3 regions of the Streptomyces sp. NPDC049627 genome follow, and region 3 is predicted to be linked to each of the others. Evidence: riboswitches for the same ligand, from Rfam matches in the RefSeq annotation. Region 3 holds a riboswitch; each other region holds the start of a gene.
What was found. Region 3 has a riboswitch for thiamine pyrophosphate ahead of thiO (glycine oxidase ThiO). Riboswitches for the same ligand answer to the same signal wherever they lie in the genome.

Region 1: linked by a shared signal. The riboswitch ahead of ACIBU0_RS27075 (thiamine ABC transporter substrate binding subunit) and the one ahead of thiO (glycine oxidase ThiO) in region 3 are both predicted to bind thiamine pyrophosphate.
Region 2: linked by a shared signal. The riboswitch ahead of thiC (phosphomethylpyrimidine synthase ThiC) and the one ahead of thiO (glycine oxidase ThiO) in region 3 are both predicted to bind thiamine pyrophosphate.

What each region holds. Positions count from the first base shown of each region.
Region 1 is NZ_JBITLW010000010.1:150,801-158,539, reverse strand. Features, by position in the region: gene ACIBU0_RS27085 (NACHT domain-containing protein) at 1-2,026, opposite strand, end outside; gene rlmN (23S rRNA (adenine(2503)-C(2))-methyltransferase RlmN) at 2,502-3,608, shown strand; TPP riboswitch at 3,650-3,755, shown strand; gene ACIBU0_RS27075 (thiamine ABC transporter substrate binding subunit) at 3,835-4,920, shown strand; gene ACIBU0_RS27070 (ABC transporter permease) at 4,896-6,581, shown strand; gene ACIBU0_RS27065 (ABC transporter ATP-binding protein) at 6,603-7,637, shown strand.
Region 2 is NZ_JBITLW010000002.1:248,566-256,304, reverse strand. Features, by position in the region: gene ACIBU0_RS06115 (YibE/F family protein) at 1-1,484, opposite strand, end outside; TPP riboswitch at 1,667-1,856, shown strand; gene thiC (phosphomethylpyrimidine synthase ThiC) at 1,849-3,633, shown strand; gene ACIBU0_RS06105 (hypothetical protein) at 3,789-4,658, opposite strand; gene ACIBU0_RS06100 (metallophosphoesterase) at 4,852-5,928, opposite strand; gene ACIBU0_RS06095 (LacI family DNA-binding transcriptional regulator) at 6,213-7,325, opposite strand.
Region 3 is NZ_JBITLW010000008.1:456,282-464,020, forward strand. Features, by position in the region: gene ACIBU0_RS24150 (Rv2175c family DNA-binding protein) at 1-117, opposite strand, end outside; gene ACIBU0_RS24155 (NAD(P)/FAD-dependent oxidoreductase) at 195-1,424, opposite strand; gene ACIBU0_RS24160 (hypothetical protein) at 1,457-1,807, opposite strand; TPP riboswitch at 1,860-1,971, shown strand; gene thiO (glycine oxidase ThiO) at 1,969-3,135, shown strand; gene thiS (sulfur carrier protein ThiS) at 3,132-3,344, shown strand; gene ACIBU0_RS24175 (thiazole synthase) at 3,348-4,142, shown strand; gene pknB (Stk1 family PASTA domain-containing Ser/Thr kinase) at 4,254-6,194, shown strand; gene ACIBU0_RS24185 (deoxyribonuclease IV) at 6,229-7,128, shown strand; gene ACIBU0_RS24190 (DUF4396 domain-containing protein) at 7,205-7,729, shown strand.

The sequences.
Region 1 (7,739 bases), on a different contig from region 3:
CGTCTGCGACCGGGCAGGGGGCGACCTCCTCGGTATGGGTGAGGACCTGCGCCACCGGGACTTGCTCGGCGAGATATGCGCGGGCCAGGGGGTCCGACATCCGACCGGCGACGCGCCGGCTCGCCGCGGGCAGGCTGGGCAGGAGCGACAAGAACGTCCTCAGCTGGGCCGGCGCGTACGGGCAGCCCTCAGCCATCAGGACCCCCGCGGCATGCTGATGCCCTGCGCTGCCCTCCAGCAGCCAGGTCAGCAACGCATCCGCCGCCAAAGGGCGCCGATGGGCGTAGTGAACGAGTGCGGTGCGGTGGTCGCGCCCCTTGCGCCCTGTGAAGCGCGCGGCCTCGAATGCGAACGTCTGCCATTGCTCGGAGCTTCCGTCGAAACGATCGGGAAGATCCATGGCACGAGCCTCAGCCGCAAGGAATTCGGCGAAACTCGCATGCAGGAACCGGATCGATCCCTCGGCCGCCGCGAGGAGCCCACTCGATGTCAACAGGGCTGCCACGGACTCACCCCACCCAGGAATGCCGGTCTGCGCGCGGGGGCCGACCTTCGGACGCAGCCACTCCAGCGCGACCGTCAGGAGGTCGAAGGGGGCCCGCTGATCGGATTCGTCGGAGTGGCCTGCGGGTACGGAAAGGTGCCGAACCGCCTGAGTGGCGATATGCCGCAAGACACCGTCGAGGTTCTCCTCGAGAAACCGGACGGCCTCCAGGGCCCATGGGGCCATGCCCGCGTGCGCACGCATCTGGCGGAACAGATGGTCGCGCTGTGTGGCTTTCGCGCTCGTGAGATAGGTCCGGTACTGGTCGAAGAGAGCGTACTGATTGTTCGGCAGCCTCTGTTCGGGCCAAGCTTCGAACACGGCGGCGGCCACGGCCGCCAGCAGCGGGACCGCCACCAGATCGCGCAGTTCCGCTGCGTCGACCTGCTGCAGGAACTCATGGGCCTGACGGCGTCCACGATCATGGGTCCCGAACCAGCGCTCGGCGAACGTCTCCAGCTGTGAGCGGTCGAAGGGGGCCATGGTGAAGACGAGGAAGCCGCTTTCGACGAAGCGGTTCCGTTCCACCGGGTGCAGCGGACGGCACGATGCGATGATCTTGATGTGGCCGGCGCGGCCGGCCTCGCTCCCGGCGATGGTGGTGAGGTGGTGGGCCAGGCGGTTACGTGCCTCCATGGGAATCTCGTCGAACCCGTCCACCAGGAGCAGCCAGGAGTAGCCGTCGGGGAGCAGTCGTTTCGTGGCGTCGACGAACCGCCGTTCGTGGTGCTCGGTCCCCGCGAAGACGAGCCGGGACAATGCCCGGTCCACGCCGCCCGGGCCAGAGGTCAGCTGTTCGGCCGTCGCCCAGACCGGGACGCTGGCGTTCCGCTTCAGTGTCGCGTTGAGGAGTCCGGCGGACAGGTTCCCGGCGAGTCTGGCCAGCAAGGTCGACTTCCCGCTGCCCGGACCCGACTCCAGGAGGAGATGGCAGCCGGCGGGATCTTCGAGGATGTCCTCGATGTGTCCTCGCTTGGCTTCTGCCACCGGTTCACCGGCCGGGTGGGATGCCTCCAGCTGCTGCTGGACGTGTACGGCCGACAGCGGTCTTCGCGCGCCGGTGCCGCTGTGAACGACGTAGGGCCATGCCTCTCCCCGCTCCATCTGTTCCACGAGCAGGGGGAGCAGGGGAGACGGAACCGGCGGCGACGGAGCCCTGACAGCATGCCGGACGGGTTGGGCCGATTCGAGGAGTTCGTTGAGGTGTCGACGGCTGGGCTGCTCCCCGGCCCAACGTGACCAGAGCCGTACCAGGGCCCAGAGTTTCGGCTCGTTGGCCACCGTCGGTGCCTGGCGGCTCCGCGGCTCGTCGGTCAGCCAGTTACTCAGACGGCGTGCGTCCAGATCGACCTGGAATTCCCTGCTGAGGATTTTCGCGGTCTCGCGACGGGAGTACGCAATCCCCAGCCCCCTCCGATTCGCCTTGGCCCTGCGTTCCAGGCCGCGCAGGTACGCATGGAGTGCGTGGTCCGGATAGTCCACGTCCTCCCGTCCCCTCCAGACGACCCTTCACTGCCCGCTGCGGGCACCGCCGGGCAGCCCGTGAACTGCAGGGTAAGAGCGCGGCCGCCCGGCCCGCCCGCACTTTCCCGGGATTCGGTCCTCGACCGCGCACCGTCTGGAGGGAGACGTACAACGCCACCCGGGAGGAATCATGAGGCGCACCAGCCGCCCCACCATTGAGCGCCTGTACAAAGCCGCGCTGTTTGCGGCGGTACGCGGAGCAGCCGCCGCAGCAGGGTCGTCAGTGGTGGCCCTCGCGGTGTGGGCATTCCAGCGTTGACTGGGAGGGGCGATGACCTGCGCAGATGCCTCGTGCCGGCCGAGGGGCGATCCGTCCGTGGGCCGTCCCCAGGCCGGCCGAGGGGCCCACGACGGGGGAGGCGACCGGCAACGACCACCGCGCACGGCACGGTCCCCCAGGTCACCCGATTGGATCTGCGACACTGGACGGGCCATGCCTAAGCCCGGAGAACTCACTTTCGTCGCCCCGCGCGGAGCCAAGAAGCCGCCGCGGCACCTTGCCGACCTCACGCCCGCCGAGCGCAAGGACGCTGTCGCCGCGATCGGCGAGAAGCCGTTTCGTGCCAAGCAGCTCTCGCAGCACTACTTCGCGCGGTACGCGCACGACCCGGAGCAGTGGACCGACATCCCCGCTGGTTCGCGCGCCAAGCTGCGGGAGGAGCTCTTCCCGGAGCTCATGACCGTCGTACGGCATCTGTCGACCGACCAGGGCGACACGCGCAAGACGCTGTGGCGGCTGTTCGACGGGACGCTCGTCGAGTCGGTGCTGATGCGGTACCCGGACCGGGTGACCATGTGCATCAGCTCGCAGGCGGGGTGCGGGATGAACTGCCCGTTCTGCGCCACGGGGCAGGCGGGGCTGGACCGGAATCTGTCGACCGCCGAGATCGTCCATCAGATCGTGGACGGGATGCGGGCGCTGCGCGACGGCGAGGTCCCGGGCGGGGCGGCGCGGCTCTCCAACATCGTCTTCATGGGCATGGGCGAGCCGCTCGCCAACTACAACCGGGTCGTGGGGGCCATCCGGCGCCTCACCGATCCCGAGCCCGACGGGCTGGGGCTGTCGCAGCGCGGGATCACCGTCTCGACCGTCGGTCTCGTCCCGGCCATCCACCGGTTCGCCGACGAGGGCTTCAAGTGCCGGCTCGCGATCTCGCTGCACGCGCCCGACGACGAGCTGCGCGACACCCTCGTCCCCGTGAACACGCGGTGGAAGGTGCGCGAGGTGCTCGACGCCGGGTTCGAGTACGTCGAGAAGAGCGGCCGTCGGCTGTCCATCGAGTACGCCCTCATCCGGGACATCAACGACCAGGCCTGGCGCGGTGACCGGCTCGGGCGGCTGCTCAAGGGCAAGCCCGTGCACGTGAACCTGATTCCGCTGAACCCGACGCCCGGCTCGAAGTGGACCGCCTCCCGGCCCGAGGACGAGAAGGCGTTCGTCGAGGCCATCGCCGCGCATGGTGTACCGGTGACGATCCGGGACACCCGTGGCCAGGAGATCGACGGGGCCTGCGGTCAGCTCGCCGCCACCGAGCGGTAATCTGAGCGCGTACCACCACGTACATCCGTACGAACATCTGCATATTCCGACAGGGGAGCGCCACAGCGCTGAGAGTGCGGCACCGGCCGCAGACCCTCTGAACCTCGCCCAGGTCATTCTGGGTAGGAAGTTCGGTCATCACTCAAGCTGTTGCGCCCTGCCCAGGAGCCGAAAGGACTCGTGGGCAGGGCCGCGTCTCTTCCTGGTCCACCCCAGGAGGAATTTCGTGAGCACCACCAAGAAGTTCGCGGCCGTGGCCGTCGGGCTGGGCCTCGTCACGCTGTCCGCGTGCGGTTCGTCCGACTCGGGCAGCGACACCGGCGAGTCCAAGAGCAAGAACATCACGCTCGTCAGCCATGACTCATGGGCCGTCTCCAAGGGCGTCCTCGCCGCCTTCGAGAAGCAGTCCGGCTACCAGGTCAAGGTCCTGCCGAACGGCGACGCCGGGCAGGCCGTCAACAAGGCGATCCTGACCAAGGACAACCCGCAGGGCGACGTCTTCTTCGGCGTCGACAACACCCTGCTCTCGCGGGCCCTCGACAACGACCTGTTCCAGTCGTACGAGGCGAAGGGCGCCGACAGCATCAAGCCCGAGTACCTCGCCGACAAGGACGAGCACCGGGTCACGCCCATCGACACCGGCGACATCTGCGTCAACTACGACAAGGCGTACTTCAGCGAGCACAAGCTGACCCCGCCCGCCTCCTTCGACGACCTGATCAAGCCCGAGTACAAGAACCTCCTGGTCACCGAGAACGCCTCCACCTCCTCTCCCGGCCTCGGCTTCCTGCTCGGCACCGCCGCGAAGTACGGCGATGGGGGCTGGCAGGGCTACTGGAAGAAGCTGAAGGCCAACGGCGTCAAGGTCGTCGACGGCTGGGAGCAGGCCTACAACGACGAGTTCTCCGGTTCCGCCGGCGGCAAGAAGGCCAAGGCCGACCGGCCGCTCGTCGTGTCGTACGCCTCCTCACCGCCCGCCGAGGTGATCTACGGCGACCCGAAGCCGGCCACCGCGCCCACCGGCGTCGCGACCGGCACCTGCTTCCGCCAGGTCGAGTACGCGGGTCTGCTGAGCAACGCCAGGAACGCCGAGGGCGGCAAGGCGCTCATCGACTTCCTGCTGACGAAGACCTTCCAGGAGGACATGCCGCTCAACATGTTCGTCTACCCCGTGGTCGAGGGCGCCCAGGTGCCCGAGGAGTTCACCGAGTACGGCCCGCAGGCCGAGGACCCCGAGACCATGGACCCGGCGAAGATCGCCGACAACCGTGACGACTGGGTCAAGTCGTGGACGTCGCTCGTACTGAAGTAGAGCCGCGCAAGGCCCGTACGAGGGCCTTCAAGGCCGGCACGGCGGTGCGGCTCGGCCTCATCGCCGTGCCCGTCGCGTTCTTCGCGGTCTTCTTCGCCTACCCCGTCTCCGCGATCGTCGCGCGCGGTCTGAAGGTCGACGGCGCCTGGCAGTTCGGGCGCCTCACCGAGGTGCTCGGACAGTCCGACATCCGGCACGTCCTGTGGTTCACCACCTGGCAGGCGCTCGCCTCGACCGCGCTGACCCTGCTGATCGCGCTGCCGGGCGCCTATGTCTTCGCCCGCTTCGACTTCCCCGGCAAACAGGTCCTGCGGGCCGTGGTGACCGTCCCCTTCGTGCTGCCGACGGTCGTCGTCGGGACGGCGTTCCTCGCGCTCGTGGGCCGCGGCGGGCTCCTCGACGAGCTGTGGGGCGTACGGCTCGACACCACCGTGTGGGCGATCCTCCTCGCGCACGTCTTCTTCAACTACGCCGTCGTCGTGCGCACGGTCGGCGGGCTCTGGTCCCAGCTCGACCCGCGGCAGGAGGAAGCCGCGCGGATGCTCGGGGCGTCGCCGCTGAAGGCCTGGCGCCAGGTCACCCTTCCGGCCCTCGGGCCCGCCGTGGCCGCCGCCGCGCTCATGGTCTTCCTGTTCACCTTCACCTCCTTCGGCGTCGTCCAGATCCTCGGCGGGCCGACCTTCTCGACTCTCGAAGTGGAGATCTACCGCCAGACCTCCGAGATCTTCGACCTGTCCACGGCCGCCGTCCTGACGATCATCCAGTTCGTGGCCGTCGGCGCGATCCTCGCCGTGCACGCCTGGACGGTACGGCGGCGGGAGAGCGCCCTGCGCCTGGTGGACGCGTCCGTGACCGCGCGTCGGCCGCGCGGGGCGGGGCAGTGGGCGTTGCTGGCCGGTGTCCTGGCCGTCATCGTCGTACTCCTGCTGCTGCCGCTGGCCGTGCTGGTGCAGCGGTCGCTGGACGCGCCGGACCTCGGCTACTACCGGGCGCTGACGAGCGCCGACGGCGGGGTCTTCCTCGTGCCGCCGATCGAGGCGATCGGCAATTCGCTCCAGTACGCCGTCGTCGCCACCCTCATCGCCGTGCTGATCGGCGGTCTCGCGGCGGCCGCGCTGACCCGGCGGGACGCGGGCCGGTTCGTACGGGGCTTCGACGCGCTGCTGATGCTGCCGCTCGGGGTGTCGGCGGTGACGGTCGGTTTCGGGTTCCTGATCGCGCTGGACGAGCCGCCCCTCGACCTCCGCAGCACGTGGATCCTCGTGCCGCTGGCCCAGGCGCTGGTCGGGGTGCCCTTCGTCGTACGGACCATGCTGCCGGTGCTGCGGGCCGTGGACCAGCGGCTGCGGGAGGCGGCGGCGGTGCTGGGGGCGTCGCCGTGGCGGGTCTGGCGGGAGGTGGATCTGCCGATGGTGCGGCGGGCGCTGCTGATCGCTGCCGGGTTCGCGTTCGCGGTGTCGCTGGGGGAGTTCGGGGCGACCGTGTTCATCGCGCGGCCGGACAATCCGACGCTGCCGGTCGCCGTGGCCCGGCTGCTGGGGCGGGCAGGCGAGCTCAACTACGGCCAGGCGATGGCCCTTTCGACGGTACTGATGGTGGTGTGCGCGGTGGCGCTGCTGGTGCTGGAGCGGCTTCGTACGGATCGGACGGGGGAGTTCTAGATGGTGCCGAGTATGCCGAGTATGTCGAGTGTCCAGAGTTTGCTGAGTCTTGAGCGCGCGACCGTACGGTTCGGCGGGCGGGCCGTGCTGGACGGCGTCGATCTCGATGTCGCCGAGCACGAGATCGTGTGCGTGCTCGGACCGAGCGGCAGCGGCAAGTCGACGTTGCTGCGGGCGGTGGCCGGGCTGCAACCCCTCGACGGCGGGCGGGTGGTGCTCGACGGACGGGACCAGACGGCCGTACCCGCACACAAGCGTGGGGTCGGGCTGATGTTCCAGGACCACCAGCTGTTCCCGCAGCGGGACGTCGGCGGCAATGTGGCCTTCGGGACGCGGATGCACGGTGCCTCGAAGGATGAACAGCACGAGCGCGTACGGGAGTTGCTCGACCTGGTCGGGCTGCCGGGGGCCGCACGTCGTGCCGTCGCCTCCCTGTCCGGCGGGGAGCAGCAGCGGGTGGCGCTGGCCCGTGCGCTCGCGCCCCGGCCGCGGCTGCTGATGCTGGACGAGCCGCTGGGGCAACTCGACCGCTCGCTGCGGGAGCGGCTCGTGGTCGAACTCCGGGAGCTGTTCGGGCAGTTGGGTACGACCGTGCTGGCCGTGACGCACGACCAGGGGGAGGCCTTCGCGCTGGCCGACCGGGTCGTGGTGATGCGGGACGGGCGGATCGCGCAGACGGGGACGCCGCTGCAGGTGTGGCAGCGGCCGGCGGACGCGTTCGTGGCGCGCTTCCTCGGGTTCGACAACGTGGTCGAGGGCACGGTCGTGGGGGAGGCCGCGGACACGCCCTGGGGCAAGCTGCCGGTCGGCGAGGCTGCGGCGCAGGGCACGCGGACGCTGCTCGTACGGCCGGCCGGGGTGCGGCTCGTGGCCGCCGACGCGGGACTGCGGTGCACGGTCGCGGCGCGGACGTTCAAGGGCACCCACGTCGCCGTGCACCTCCAGCCGGAGGACGCGCCCCGTTTGGAGGCGGCGTGCGCGCTGCGGGATGCGCCTGGGGTCGGGGACGTGGTCGGGGTGGAGTTCGACGCTGCTGAGGTTGTCGTGCTCGGTTGATCGGCCGGTCGTGGGGTGAGCGGGGTTGCGTCGGCCGGACATGCCACGGCCCGCCCCCCGGAGAACGGGGACGGGCCGCGGCGGTGTTGCTGTGCGGGTGTG
Region 2 (7,739 bases), on a different contig from region 3:
TTGGCGACCGTGCCGACCCCGCTCTGCGCGATCGAGAAGAGCAGCAGCAACGGCAGCGCGGCGCCCGCGTAGGCGAGGACGAGGGTGTTGACGACGGACGCGATGTGGTCGCGGCCGATCCGGATGCCCGCGCGGTACAGCCCACGCCAGCCCATCGTCGGATTGGCCTCGTGCAGCTCCCAGACCGCGGACGTCTGCGTGACGGTCACGTCGTCGAGGACACCGAGCGAGCCGATAATGATGCCGGCGAGCAGCAGACCGCTCATGTCGATGGCCGGGTACAGCCCGTGGATCAGGCCGGTGTTGTCATCGGTGTTGCCGGTGAGCGCGGCCCAGTCGATGAACACCGAGCCGAGAATGCCGATCAGCAGCAGTGAGATCAGCGTGCCGAGCACCGCCACCGATGTGCGGGCCGAGAGGCCGTGGCACAGATAAAGGGCGATGAGCATGATCGCGCTCGATCCCACCACTGCCACGACGAGCGGGTTCGAGCCCTGCAGGATCGCGGGCAGAATGAAGAAGTTGAGCACCAGGAAGCTGATGGCCAGCGAGATCAGCGCCATGACGCCTCGCATCCGCCCGACGACCACGACGGCGAGTGCGAAGATGCCGGCGAGCACGGCCAACGGCACTCGGCGGTTCACATCGGTGACCGAGTACTGCAGGTCCTTGGGCGCCGAGGGCTCGTAGGCGACCACGACCTCCTGGCCCTCGTGCAACTGCCGTGACTGGTCGGGCTGCACGATCTCCGTGAACGTACGGCCCTTGTCCTTGCCCGTGTCGACGCGGATCGTCGCCTTCTTGCAGGTGCCCTTCTCCTGCTGCACGGCTGAGGAGCCCTCGGCGGTGGAGGTGTCACCGGTCGGAGGCACTCCCGAGGCCCCGGCGGCCTTACAGCTCACCTCGACCACCTTGGTGACCGTGGCCTGCTGCGTCTGCCGGTCGAAGCCGACCCCCGTGCGCTCGTGCGGCGGGGCCCCACCCGGCCACAGCACCGCGAGCCCCACCACCACCGCCGCGGCGAACGGAATCAGGATCGCCGCGATGACCTTGCGCAGGTGCTGGGAGACGGGCGCCGCGGGACCGTGGGCGTGACTGTGGGAGTGTCCGTGCCCGCCGCCACCGGCTCCGCCGCCGCGCGAACCGCCGGATCCGGGACCGTGCCCATGGCCGCCATGGGAATCGTGCCCATGGCCACCACCGAAATCATGCCCGTGTCCGTCATCCGGGCCGGACCCCTGCTCCGCTGAGCCGCCGGAGCCGGGACCATGATCGTGCAGGCCGCCGGAACCGGGACGGTGACCGTACGGCCCGCCGGAACCGAAGCCGTGCCGGTGCCCGCCGCCGGCCTCGCTGCCGTGCTCCTGCATCCCTTCGGTCCTGGGACCGTGCTCGTGCCAGCCGCCGGATCCAGCCGAGTGCTCGTCGTGACCGCCACCGTCGGAGCCACGGCCGTATCCGCCGTCGTATCTTGCTCCGGGCATCCCTGAACCCCGGCCGTCTGCACGGCCGTTGCCGCGCCCGGGGCCGTTTCCGGGCCCGGAGCCGCGGGGCCGCTCGGGCGGTGGGTACGGAGGTTCATGCGGTGTGGTCACCGACCGATCATCGCAAGAACGACGGGGGCCCCCTGTTCACCGCGCCCGAATTGACGCTAGCGTGGTGCCACCTTTGTACACGCGGGAGCTCGGAGCACCGGGCTGAGAGGGCGCTGACCTCCGTCCCAGCGATGTTTCACATGAAACATCACCCATCGCGAGTGATGTTTCACACGAAACGTCGGCAGACGGAAACCGCTGCGTCGACCGCCGAACCTGTTACCGGGTAATGCCGGCGTAGGGAGTAGGTCTCATGACCAACAAGGACGCACGCACGCCTGCCTCCGTCCAGGACGACAAGTCCCAGGAGGCCGGGAAGTCCATCGGCTGGCACAAGGCGTACATCGAGGGCTCCCGCCCCGATCTGCGGGTGCCGGTCCGCCAGGTGCATCTCACCAACGGGCAGTCGGTCACGCTGTACGACACGTCGGGCCCGTACACCGATCCACTCGCCGATACCGACGTCCGCAGGGGACTGCCTCCGCTACGGGAGAACTGGATCATCGCCCGCGGCGACACCGAGGAGTACGCGGGTCGTCCCGTCCGTCCCGAGGATGACGGGATCAAGCACACCTCGCCACGCGGCGGCCTGCGCAACCTCGACGCGGTCTTCCCCGGACGGCCGCGGCAGCCCCGTCGCAGCCGTGACGACAAGGCGGTCACGCAGCTCGCCTACGCACGCCGGGGCGAGATCACGCCGGAGATGGAGTTCGTGGCCCTCCGCGAGAACGTTTCTCCTGAGGTGGTGCGTGAGGAGATCGCCGCAGGCCGTGCGGTGCTTCCCGCGAACGTCAACCACCCGGAGATCGAGCCGATGATCATCGGCAAGCGGTTCCTGGTGAAGGTCAACGCCAACATCGGCAACTCCGCGGTCACCTCCTCCATCGAGGAAGAGGTCGAGAAGATGACCTGGGCGACCCGCTGGGGCGCCGACACGGTCATGGACCTGTCGACCGGCCGCAACATCCACACCACCCGCGAGTGGGTGCTGCGCAACTCCCCCGTGCCCATCGGCACGGTGCCGCTCTATCAGGCGCTGGAGAAGGTCGACGGCCGCGCCGAGGAGCTGACCTGGGAGATCTACAAGGACACGGTCATCGAACAGGCCGAGCAGGGCGTGGACTACATGACGGTTCACGCCGGCGTGCGCCTGCCGTACGTCCCGCTCACCGCCAACCGCAAGACCGGCATCGTCTCGCGCGGCGGCTCGATCATGGCGGCGTGGTGCCTGGCGCACCACAAGGAGTCGTTCCTGTACGAGAACTTCGAGGAACTCTGCGAGATCCTCGCCGCGTACGACGTCACGTACTCGCTGGGCGACGGCCTCAGGCCCGGCTCGATCGCGGACGCCAACGACGAGGCGCAGTTCGCGGAGTTGAGGACGCTCGGGGAACTCAACACGATCGCCAAGCGTTTCAACGTACAGACCATGATCGAGGGCCCGGGACATGTCCCGATGCACAAGATCAAGGAGAACATCGACCTTCAGCAGGAGATCTGCGATGAAGCTCCGTTCTATACGCTCGGCCCGCTGACCACGGACGTCGCACCGGCGTACGACCACATCACCTCCGGCATCGGCGCCGCGATGATCGCCTGGTGGGGCACGGCGATGCTCTGCTACGTCACCCCCAAGGAGCACCTGGGCCTGCCCAACCGGGACGACGTCAAGACCGGCGTCATCACGTACAAGATCGCCGCCCACGCGGCCGACCTCGCCAAGGGGCACCCCGGGGCGCAGGAGTGGGACGACGCGCTGTCCGACGCCCGTTTCGAGTTCCGGTGGGAGGACCAGTTCAACCTCGCCCTCGACCCGGACACGGCACGGGAGTTCCACGACGAGACGCTGCCGGCGGAGCCCGCCAAGACGGCTCACTTCTGCTCGATGTGCGGGCCGAAGTTCTGCTCGATGAAGATCTCCCAGGACATCCGCCGCCAACACGGCGGGTCCCAGGAGGAGATCGAGGAGGGCATGGCTCAGAAGTCGAAGGAGTTCGCGGCGGCGGGCAACCGGGTGTACCTGCCGATCGCGGACTGACGTCGACGTCCTGACCCAGGGCGCCATGCCCCGGTGCCGGGCGTGCTGCCGAGATCTTCGGCTTGCGCCTCCCCGAGGAGGTCCCTCGGGGCTCCGTCGAGAAGGAGGGTTCCCCGAGAGGGGGCTCTCCTACGGCGGGGGCGCAAGCCGAGGAGCTACTCCGGCTGGTGTTCCGGCCCTCCGAAGTCCGGGCTCGTGTAGTCCGGGCTGCTGAAGCTCGGTCGCGAGCCCGAGGAGGCTCCGTCGTCCGGGCTGCTGAAACCCGGGCGGTCGTAGCCGAGGCTCGGGATGCGGCCGGCCGGCGTCGACGGTGGCGTGCGGTGCATTGCCGATGCCGTGCCGGGGTCGGTGAGTGCCTCGCGCAGGAAGGGCACGATGCCGCGCTCCAGCAGGGCCTCGCGCCAGGCTTCCCTGGCCCGGGCGACCTCCTCGCTCAGTTCGCCGTACGGTCCGGCGTCGAACGCGGGCCGGTTGCGCAGTGCTGTGAGCACGAGTCCCACGGCGGCGACCAGGATCGCGGCCGCTGCCACGGCGCCGAACACCCACCCGGTGGTGAGCATCGTCTGGGCGAACGCCGCCTCGGGGTCGAACATCTTGAGGATGTAGCCGACGAGCAGGAAGATCGCCGCGGCGGTGCCGGCGAGGACGGGTGCCAGGACGGCGACCACGGCGATGACACCGGGGCCGGCGGTCTCGGCGACCTCTCCCATGGTGGTGGCGAGCCCCATCGCGCCCGTGCCCGGCTCGATGGAGCCGGTCTCGCGGGCGGACGACGGGGTGGACGGCGCCGGTTGGCGCAGTTCCTCGCGGACCTTCACGTAGTGCTGGTACTCGGTCGCCGCGGCCGCCGTGATGAGTGCGGTGGCGTTGAGCGCCATGGTGCGCAGCTGTTCGGGGTTGAGCCGCTGTCCGACAGCGGTCAGTTCCGGGCGGTGTGGTGCGGAGCGCAGCGCCTCGTCGAGGATCCGCTCGTAGTCCTGGCGGTCCTCGCTGAGCAGGTGCTGCGGAACGCTGTTCATGTGCATCCCCCGATGCTCCGTAGGGCTTGGGGCTCGCATGGCAACGAGCCGTCGGGCAGAAACGGAGGGGAGCCTGCTACGGATAAGCCGATGGTAGAGCGGTGACGGCACACGGTGACAGGGGGTTTGACAAAATTGGGCCCTGGCCTGCGCCGACTTCCGTCACTGCCGCATGGGGCGACGCCTGCCCCGTGAACGGTCAAATATCCAGGGGAAGTTGCTGGACCAGCAGCTTTCCGGCCATGGTCACGCCGCCGTCCATGGCGATGGCGAGGCCGTCGGCGTAGACGTGCGGTCCTTCGACCGAGGGCCCGCTGTCGTCCTCGCCGTCCTCGGAGCCGACCTCGCCCAGCAGGTACGGAATGGGGCTGTGGCCGTGAACGATGCGGGTGCCGCCGTACGTATCGAGCAGGGAGCGCACATGGTCCGCGCCGCCCTCGTCGCGGAAGGAGAAACGCCTGGTGAACTTGCGGAAGAGATCCCAGACTTCGTCGGCGTCATTGCGGGTGAGTGTCTCGCGGACGGTGTCGTTGACCGCCTCGATCGAGTCGCCGTAGTCGAGATAGGCGGTGGTGTCCGAGTGCACGAGCAGATGGCCGTCTACCTCTTCCATGGCGTCCAGCCGGGACATCCACTGCAGATGGTGGTCCTGGAGGCGGTCCATGTCGGTCTTCTGGCCGCCGTTGAGCAGCCAGGCCGCCTGGAAGGTGGCGGTGCCGGCGCCGGAGTTGACGGGGGTGTCGCCGAACCGCTTGGCGCCGAGCAGGAGCAGCTCGTGGTTGCCCATGAGGGCCTTGCAGTAGCCGCCGGCCGCGGCCGCCTCCGCGGACAGCCGCATCACGAGGTCGATGACGCCGATGCCGTCGGGGCCGCGGTCCGTGAAGTCGCCGAGGAACCACAGCCGGGCGGTGCCCGCGCACCAGTTCCCGGCGGCGTCGATCAGGCCCTTCTCCTGGAGGGCGGCCATCAGCTCGTCGAGGTAGCCGTGCACGTCGCCGACGACGAACAGCGGACCGGGCCCGCCCGCCGACTGCTGGACCGGCAGGGAGGAGGGGTCGACATGCACCTGAACCGTGTCACCGCGGTTGATGACGGGCAGGTCGCGCTGGGTGGGCGTGTACCCCTCCGGATACGTCTCGTCGAGGAGCGGGGCCACCTCGCCCGGGTGAGTGCTGTGGGCGTAGGGACCGGTCTCATGGACGTAAGCGGGCACCCGGAAGTCGCGCAACGTCGCCGTCCGCTCCACCTCGGGTCCCTGACCGGCCCCCTGAGTCATCAGACCCCTCCACCATCGCGCCGCAGCTGCACCGCATCGGACTGCCTGGTCGCAGCGGCCCGCGGTGTCGTGGGCCCATCATAGGAATGCCGATCGCGCCATGTGATGACCCAGGGGTGGTGAATCGGAGCAGGACTCCTGTTCACCGCGGCTTTCGCCCCGATTGGCAGGGCTTCGGCCACCTGATGACCGCGCCACCCGCCGCTTCCCGACCTGTTTCCGGCACTCCCGGACCTGCTCCCGGGCCTCCCCCGCCCCGCGTCTGCCACTTCCCCGACCTGCTTCTACCGCTCCTCGGGCGACCGAGGCGGGCTGACCGTCGTACGCGGCGGCCGTCGCTGGGACGAGGTACGCACGATCAGCTCCGTCGGTATCACCTGCTCGACCGGCTGGTCCGACTCCACCCCTTCGATCGCGTCGATGAGGAGCTGGACCACGGCGGTGCCGATGCGGCGCGGCTTCAGGGAGAGCGTGGTGATGGGCGGCTCGGTGTTGGCGTACACGGTGGACTCGCTGCAGCAGACCAGAAGCAGGTCGTCCGGTACGCGCAGTCCGTAGCGGCGGGCTGCGGCGAGCAGGTCGGTGCCGTTCGGGTCGAACAGGCCGTAGACGGCGTCGGGGCGGTCGGGGCGGGCGAGCAGCCGGTCGGCGGCGACGGCGCCGGCGCAGGGATCGTGCGCCGGATAGGCCTCGTACACCGGGTCCTGGCCCACCCGCTCGCACCAGCGCAGATATGCGGTGGTCGACAGGTGGGTGTACGTGTCCGTCGTGGTGCCCGTCAGCAGGCCGATCCGGCGGGCACCGGCGTCGGCCAGGTGGTCGAGGATGCCGAGTACGGCGGCCTCGTGGTCGTTGTCGACCCATGCGGTGACCGGGAGCGAACCGGCCGGGCGGCCGTCGGAGACGACCGGCAGACCCTGTCTGACCAGTTCGCTGACGACCGGGTCCTGGTCGGACGGGTCGATGACGACCGTGCCGTCGAGGGCGACGTTGGACCAGACGTCGTGGCGCGAGGTCGCGGGGAGGATCACGAGGGCGTAGCCGCGGGCGAGCGCGGCCGAGGTGGCCGCGCGGGCCATCTCGGCGAAGTACGCGAACTCGGTGAAGGTGAAAGGTTCATCCCCGTAGGTCGTCACGGTCAGGCCGATGAGTCCTGACTTGCCGGTACGGAGCGTGCGGGCGGCGGCCGAGGGCCGGTAGCCCAGCCGGTCGGCGACCTCGCGGACATGGCGTCGCGTGGCGTCCGGGAGCCGGCCCTTGCCGTTGAGGGCGTCGGAGACGGTTGTGATGGAGACTCCGGCAGCGGCGGCCACGTCTCTGATGCCGGCCCGCCCGGGCCGACTGCCTCGGCGTGAGGTTTCCGCGCGGCTCACCTGGTGCTTCCCTGCTGCTGTCATGGCGAGCCGATAGTAGGGCTCATGCGGTGGGGTAGTGCGGACGCATATGCACGCGTTGACAGGCACGTTTCTGCAAGGTCATGGAGCGTCAAAAGCCTTGGAAAGCAAGGGAGTTGAACGATCCAATGGTAAGACCTGACTTGTCGGCGCGTATGGGCCTGCCAAGTGCTCGATGTTTCGAAGAGGTCTCAACTCACCTTCACGGGTGATGCGCGCTACGGCGCGAGCCACCGGCGCATAGATATATGTGTGACGCGCCCCCCAATTCGTACAGCTTCGTACAGTGATGCCCCTGATGCCTGTGTGACAGAAGAGGTTGGCAGTCGAGGACGTCGCACCTGTACGCATCGGCGGGGAATCCTCATAAGGTGAGGGGTATTGGAGGCGGCGGTGATGATGGGCCGCCAGTGGTCG
Region 3 (7,739 bases):
GCCCTCCTTGACCAGCTGCCGGACGCGGGTCACCTCGACGCCGAGCATTTCGGCGATGTCGGGGAGGGTGAGCCAGGCGGGGACGAGAGCATCGATCTTTGCGTCAATCTCGGTCACGCCAACAAGCCTGCCATCTGCCACTGACAGTCGGAAGTCAGGCCGGTCCACCCGGGCAGAGCCGTCGCCCCGACGCGCTACGCCACCGCTGCCTTCATCGGGCGTGCCGGGTCCGCCAGCAGCTCCTGGTTCATCGGCGTGCCCGCCTCGATCAGCCGCCGCCCCTGGGCCAGATCCCTCGGCCGGCCCACCGCCAGCAGGGCGACCAGGCGGCCGTCCTTCAGCCAGCAGACCGTCCAGGCAGGACCCGACGGGTCGCCGCGCCACAGAGTCGTGTCGGCGGCGGCATGGTGGCCGGCGTACTGGACGAAGCGGCCGAACTGCTCGGACCAGAAGTACGGCACGGGGTCGTAGACCGCCGGGGTCTCGCCGAGGATGTTGGCGGCGACCGTACGCGGCCCCTGGAGGGCGTTGTCCCAGTGGTGGACCAGCAGGCGCTCCCCATACCTTCCCGAAGGGAAGGAGGCGCAGTCGCCGACCGCGTAGACGTCCGGCACCGAGGTGCGCAGGTGGTCGTCGGCGACGACCTCGCCGTGCGTACCCAGCTCGACCCCCGACCCCGCCAGCCAGGCCGTGGCGGGCCGTGCCCCGATGCCGACCACGACGGCGCCCGCGGGCAGCCGGGAGCCGTCGTCGAGGATCACCGCGCCGGGCTCGACGCGCTCCACGCGCGCGTGGGTGCGCAGCACCGCCCCGCTGTCCTCGTACCAGGCGGCCATCGGCGCCGCCACCTCGGCGGGCAGCGCACCCGCGAGCGGCCGGTCGGCGGCCTCCACGACCGTCACCGCACAGCCCGCCTCGCGCGCGGCCGTGGCGAACTCCGCGCCGATCCAGCCCGCGCCGACGACCACGATGTCGTGCTGGCGGGCCAGCACCGGCCGCAGCCGCTCGGCGTCGTCCAGGGTGCGCAGCAGATGCACACCGGGCACGCCCTCCGCGCCCGGCAGCCGGATCGGTTCCGCGCCGGTGGCGAGCACGAGGGCGTCGTACGGGACGGGCCCGGCCTCGGTGTCCAGTTCGTGCTCGGCGGGGCGCACGCCCAGCACCTCGCGCCCCAGCCGGAGGTCGATGCCGAGCGCCTCGAAGTCGACGTCGAAGGCGGAGCCCTCGGCCTTGCCGAGCAGCACGGCCTTGGACAGGGGCGGTCGGTCGTACGGCTGGTGGGGCTCGGCGCCGATCAGTGTGACGGTGCCGGTGAAGCCCTGTTCCCGCAGGGCCACCGCCGTCTGCACGCCGGCCATGCCCGCGCCGGCGACGACCACGCGCCGCGCCTGTGACGTGCCCCGTTGCTGCGTCTGCTCGCTCACCTGATCACCATAGACAACTGACAAATCGTCAGTCAGGGGGCGTGCTCAGTGACCTGCTCCACAACACTGGTTCCGCTGCCTGTCTGCGACTCCCACTCCCAGGTCTCCTCCAGCCGCACGCGCCCGTCGGGAAGCTCGACCACCGTCGACACGCAGTGGCCCGACGACGTGGCGCCGTCCCGCTTGAGCTGCACGTACCGAAAGTCCAGCCGGTCGCCTTTCCGGGTCCCCACGAGATGTCCGCGTACGACGTCGCCACCCGCGTACTCGGCCCAGATCTCGCCCCCCTGCTCGTGGTACGTGAACCGGGTGCGCGTACCCACCTGACCTGGGGCTTGATCGGCAACAGGCGCGAGGACGAGACCGTCGAGCGAGCGGGCCACGGGCGGAGGCTCCCTTACTGAGACATACGGCAGCGGGCTAGGGTGGCCAACGTAAAGCACTCGCGGGAGCCCGGACGCACCGGGCTGAGAGGGAGGCTGGCGGCCTCCGACCGTACGAACCTGATCCGGGTCATGCCGGCGAAGGGAGGGGCTGGACGCCCATGTCGCGTACGCGAACGTCAGACGTCCTTGTCATCGGGGGCGGAATCATCGGCCTGGTCACGGCGTGGCGGGCCGCACAGCGCGGGTTCACGACGGCCGTCGTGGACCCCGAGCCGGGCGGTGGCGCCGCCCAGGTGGCGGCCGGGATGCTGGCCGCCGTCACGGAACTGCACTACGGCGAGCAGACCCTGCTGGGCCTGAATCTCGCCTCGGCCCGCCGTTATCCGGACTTCGCGGCAGAGCTCACCGACGCCACCGGCCATGACCTCGGCTACCGCCAGTGCGGCACGCTCGCCGTCGCACTGGACGCCGACGACCGCGCCCACCTGCGCGAACTGCATGCCCTGCAACGACAGTCCGGGCTGGACTCCGAGTGGCTGTCGGGGCGGGACTGCCGACGCCTGGAACCGATGCTCGCGCCGGGGGTGCGCGGCGGGCTGCGGGTGGACGGCGACCACCAGATCGATCCGCGGCGGCTGGCCGGGGCGCTGGTGGCCGCGTGCGAGCGGGCCGGCGTGGTCTTCCACCGGGCGTGGGCGGAGCGCTGCACCGTCGTACGGGAGCGGGCCGCTGGTGTCACCACGACGGACGGCACCGAGCTGGGCGCGGGCCAGGTGGTCCTCGCGGCCGGCAGCCTCAGCGGGCGGCTGCCCGGGCTTCCGGACGACGTCCTGCCGCCGGTCCGCCCCGTGAAGGGGCAGGTGCTGCGGCTGACCGTGCCGAAGCGGTACGCGCCGTTCCTGAGCCGGACCGTGCGGGCCGTGGTGCGCGGCAGCCAGGTGTATCTGGTGCCGCGCGAGAGCGGGGAGCTGGTCGTCGGGGCGACGAGCGAGGAGCTGGGCTGGGACACGACGGTGACCGCGGGCGGGGTGTACGAGCTGCTGCGCGACGCCCACGAGTTGGTGCCCGGCATCACGGAACTGCCGCTCACCGAGACGCGTGCCGGCCTGCGCCCGGGCTCCCCGGACAACGCGCCGCTGCTCGGCCCGACCGAGCTGGAGGGGCTGTTGCTGGCCACCGGGCACTACCGCAACGGCGTGCTGCTGACGCCGGTCACCGGAGACGCCATGGCGCACGTCCTGACCACCGGTGAACTCCCCGAGGAGGCCCGGCCGTTCACGCCGAGGCGATTCAGCGCCGCCGCACTCACGGAGCAGCCCGCATGAGCATCCCGGTCACCATCTCGGTCAACGGCGAGCGTCGGCAGATCGAGCCGGGCACGGCTCTGGACACGCTCGTGAAGTCCCTCACCGCGGCGCCCTCCGGAGTGGCCGCCGCCCTCAACGAAACCGTCGTCCCGCGCGCGCAGTGGCCGTCGACGTCCCTCTCCGAAGGGGATCGCGTCGAGGTCCTCACCGCCGTCCAAGGAGGCTGAACCATGGCCGACGATCCCTTTGTCATCGGCGGTACGTCCTTCACGTCCCGCCTGATCATGGGCACGGGCGGGGCGCCCAGCCTGGAGGTGCTGGAGCGGGCGCTGGTGGCGTCCGGGACGGAACTGACGACGGTCGCGATGCGGCGGGTGAATCCGTCCGTGCACGGGTCCGTCCTGTCCGTGCTGGAGAAGCTCGGCATCCGGGTGCTGCCCAACACGGCCGGGTGCTTCACGGCGGGTGAGGCGGTGCTGACGGCCCGCCTCGCGCGCGAGGCGCTCGGTACGGATCTGGTGAAGCTGGAGGTCATCGCCGACGAGCGGACGCTGCTGCCGGATCCGATCGAGCTGCTGGATGCGGCGGAGACGCTGGTGGACGACGGGTTCACGGTGCTGCCGTACACCAATGACGACCCGGTGCTGGCGCGGAAGCTGGAGGACGTCGGGTGTGCGGCGATCATGCCGCTCGGCTCCCCCATCGGGTCGGGGCTCGGCATCCGCAATCCGCACAACTTCCAGCTGATCGTGGAGCACGCGCGCGTGCCGGTGATCCTGGACGCGGGGGCCGGTACGGCGTCCGACGCGGCGCTCGCGATGGAGCTGGGGTGCGCGGGTGTGATGCTCGCCTCGGCGGTGACGCGGGCACAGGAGCCGGTGCTGATGGCCGACGCGATGCGGCACGCGGTGGAGGCGGGGCGGTTGGCGTACCGGGCGGGGCGGATTCCTCGGCGGCACTTCGCGGAGGCGTCGTCTCCCGCGGAGGGCTTGGCCCGGCTGGATCCGGAACGGCCTGCTTTCTAGGCGACCGGTGCGCCCACGGTCGCGTGGTTTGCGTCACAGGTCGGCTGCAGTACCGCCCCGATCTCAGCGGGACCGCCGGGTGTGTCGGTGTCGGCTCGTACACTCACCTGCGTGGATACGACCCTTCAGGACCCTCTGGTCGGGCAGGTGCTCGACGGCCGGTATCGCGTGGACGCGCGGATCGCCGTCGGCGGGATGGCCACGGTCTACCGGGCCCTGGACACCCGCCTCGACCGCGTGCTCGCGCTCAAGGTGATGCACCCGGCGCTGGCGGTGGACGGGGTGTTCGTCGACCGGTTCATCCGGGAGGCGAAGTCCGTCGCCCGGCTCGCGCACCCCAACGTCGTGCAGGTCTTCGACCAGGGCACCGACGGGTCGTACGTCTATCTCGCCATGGAGTACGTCGCGGGCTGCACCCTGCGCGACGTCCTGCGCGAGCGCGGGGCGCTGCAGCCCCGGGCCGCCCTCGACATCCTGGAGCCGGTGCTCGCCGCGCTCGGTGCCGCGCACCGCGCCGGGTTCGTGCACCGGGACATGAAGCCCGAGAACGTGCTCATAGGGGACGACGGCCGGGTCAAGGTCGCCGACTTCGGGCTCGTGCGGTCCGTGGACACCGTGACCAGCACCACCGGTGCCGTGCTCGGCACCGTCTCCTATCTCGCGCCCGAGCAGATCGAGCAGCCCGGCGCCGCCGACGCCCGCGTCGACGTGTACGCGTGCGGTGTCGTCCTCCACGAGATGCTGACCGGCGAGAAGCCGCACGACGGGGACTCCCCCGCCGTGGTGCTCTACAAGCACCTCCACGAGGACGTCCCGCCGCCGTCGGCACTCGTGCCGGGGATGGCGTACGAACTGGACGAGCTGGTCGCGTCGGCGACCGCCCGCAACCCCGAGGTCCGCCCGTACGACGCCGTGGCGCTGCTCGCGCAGGCCCGGGAGGCACGCGCCGCGCTGAGCGCGGACCAGCTGGACGCGGTGCCACCGCAGGCACTCTCGGCGGAGCACAGCAACGCCGACGACCGTACGAGCGTGATCCCGCGCGCGCTGACCATCCAGCGGCCGCTGCCGGTGAACGAGGACGAGCCCGCGCCGGAGGCCGTCTTCAACAGGACCAGCCGGCTGGAGGCTCCCCCGCCCGTGCCGCCCCGGCGCCGGTCGCAGACATCGCGTGCGCCGCGCGGCCCCCTCGTCATCGTCGCCGCCGTCCTGCTGGCCCTGGGCCTCGGTGTCGGCATCTGGTACATCAACTCGGGCCAGTTCACCAAGGTCCCGCCACTGCTCTCCAAGACCGAGGCGCAGGCCCAGGACCGGCTGCGGGACGCAGGGCTCGAGCTCGGCAAGGTGGAGCGCGCCTACAGCGACACCGTCAAGCGCGGCACCGTCATCAGCACGGACCCCGAGTCGAGCGCCCGCATCCGGAAGAACGACTCCGTGAATCTGGTCATCTCGGCAGGGCCGGAGACCGTGAAGGTGCCCGACCTCCAGGGCTACAAGCTGGACAAGGCGCGGACCGTACTGAAGGACAGCGGCCTGCAGCCGGGCATGGTGACCGAGAAGTTCAACGACGAGTTCTCCGCGGGCTTCGTGATCTCCTCGGACCCCGGGGACGGCACCAAGGTCCGCTCCGGCTCCGCGGTCGCCCTCATCGTCAGCAAGGGCAGCCCGGTCGACATCCCGGACGTCACCGGCGAGACCCTGGCGGCCGCGAGGGCCGACCTGGAGGAGGCCGGCCTCAAGGTGAAGGTCGCCGCCGCGCGGGTCAACTCCGCGTTCGACGCGGGCCAGGTCGCCCGGCAGTCGCCGGCGAACGGCCAGGCCGCCGAGGGCGACACGGTGACGCTGACGCTCTCCAAGGGCCCGGAGATGATCGAGGTCCCGGACGTGGTCGGCGACAGCGTCGACGACGCCAGGGCCGAGCTGGAGGCCGCCGGCTTCGAGGTCGACGAGGACCGCGGCCTGCTGGGTCTGTTCGGCGACACGGTCAAGAAGCAGTCCGTGAAGGGCGGGGAGAGGGCACCCAAGGGGTCGACGATCACGATCACCATCCGATGACCGGGGTCCACGGCGGCCATGACACTCTGAACGGGTGAAGAGTCAGCAGTCCGCCGCCCCCGAACCCAGCCCCGGCCCGTCCCGCAACCCCATCGGCGGCCACGTCCCCGTCGCCGGTGGGCTCCACTCCGTCGGGCTCACCTACGCCCACGACCTCAAGGCCGAGACCGTCCAGGTCTTCGTCGCCAACCCGCGCGGCTGGGCCACGCCCGCCGGTAACCCGCGGCAGGACGAGGCGTTCCGGGAGACCTGCGAGGCCGAGTCGATCCCGGCGTACGTCCATGCGCCGTACCTGATCAACTTCGGCTCGCACACCGAGGCGACCGTCGAGCGGTCGGTGGAGTCGCTGCGGCACTCCCTGCGGCGGGGGCGGGAGATCGGCGCGCTGGGCGTGGTCGTGCACACGGGCAGTGCGACCGGCGGGCGGGAGCGCTCGGTGGCCCTGAAGCAGGTGCGGGAGCACATGCTGCCGCTGCTCGACGAGCTGACCCACGACGACGATCCCTGGCTGCTCCTGGAGTCCACCGCCGGGCAGGGTGCCTCGCTCTGCTCGCGGACCTGGGACTTCGGCCCGTACTTCGAGGCGCTGGACGCCCATCCGAAGCTGGGCGTGTGCCTGGACACCTGCCACATCTTCGCCGCCGGCCATGACCTGACCGGCCCGTCCGGCATGCACCAGACGCTCGACCTGCTGGTGGACACCGTCGGCGAGGGCCGGCTGAAGCTGATCCACGCCAACGACTCCAAGGACGTCGTCGGCGCGCACAAGGACCGGCACGAGAACATCGGCGCAGGTCACATCGGCGAGGATCCGTTCCGGGCGCTGATGGCCCACCCGGCCACGGCAGGCGTACCGCTGATCATCGAGACGCCCGGCGGGAAGGAAGGACACGCGGCGGACGTGGAGCGGCTGAAAAAACTTCGGGACTCCTAGCCCGTTACGGAATACCCCTGGGGGGTATACGGTTCTTGCTCGATGCAGGAACCGTAACCTGGCATTGGGGGCCATCATGGAGCACGAGGCACACACGGCACACGCTCACCATCACGCGGCGCACGACCACGAAGCACACGAGGGACACGGCACACCCCCCGTCGGCAGCACCTGGGCCATGGCCGTCCAGGCCACCCTCCACTGCCTCACCGGGTGCGCCATCGGTGAGGTGCTGGGCATGGTGATCGGCACCGCGCTCGGCTGGGGCAACGTACCGACGACGGTCCTGGCGATCGTCCTCGCGTTCTTCTTCGGTTACTCACTCACCCTGCGCGGCGTCCTGAAGGCCGGCGTCGGCCTGCGGGCGGCCGTCCGGGTGGCGCTGGCCGCCGACACGCTGTCCATCGCGGTGATGGAGCTCGTCGACAACGGCGTGATCGTGCTGTGGCCGGGCGCGATGGACGCGGAGCTGAGCGACCTGCTGTTCTGGGGGGCGCTGGCGATCTCCCTGGTGGTCGCCTTCGTACTCACCACACCCGTCAACAAGTGGATGATCGGCCGCGGCAAGGGCCACGCGGTGGTGCACCAGTACCACCACTGACGCGCCCCAG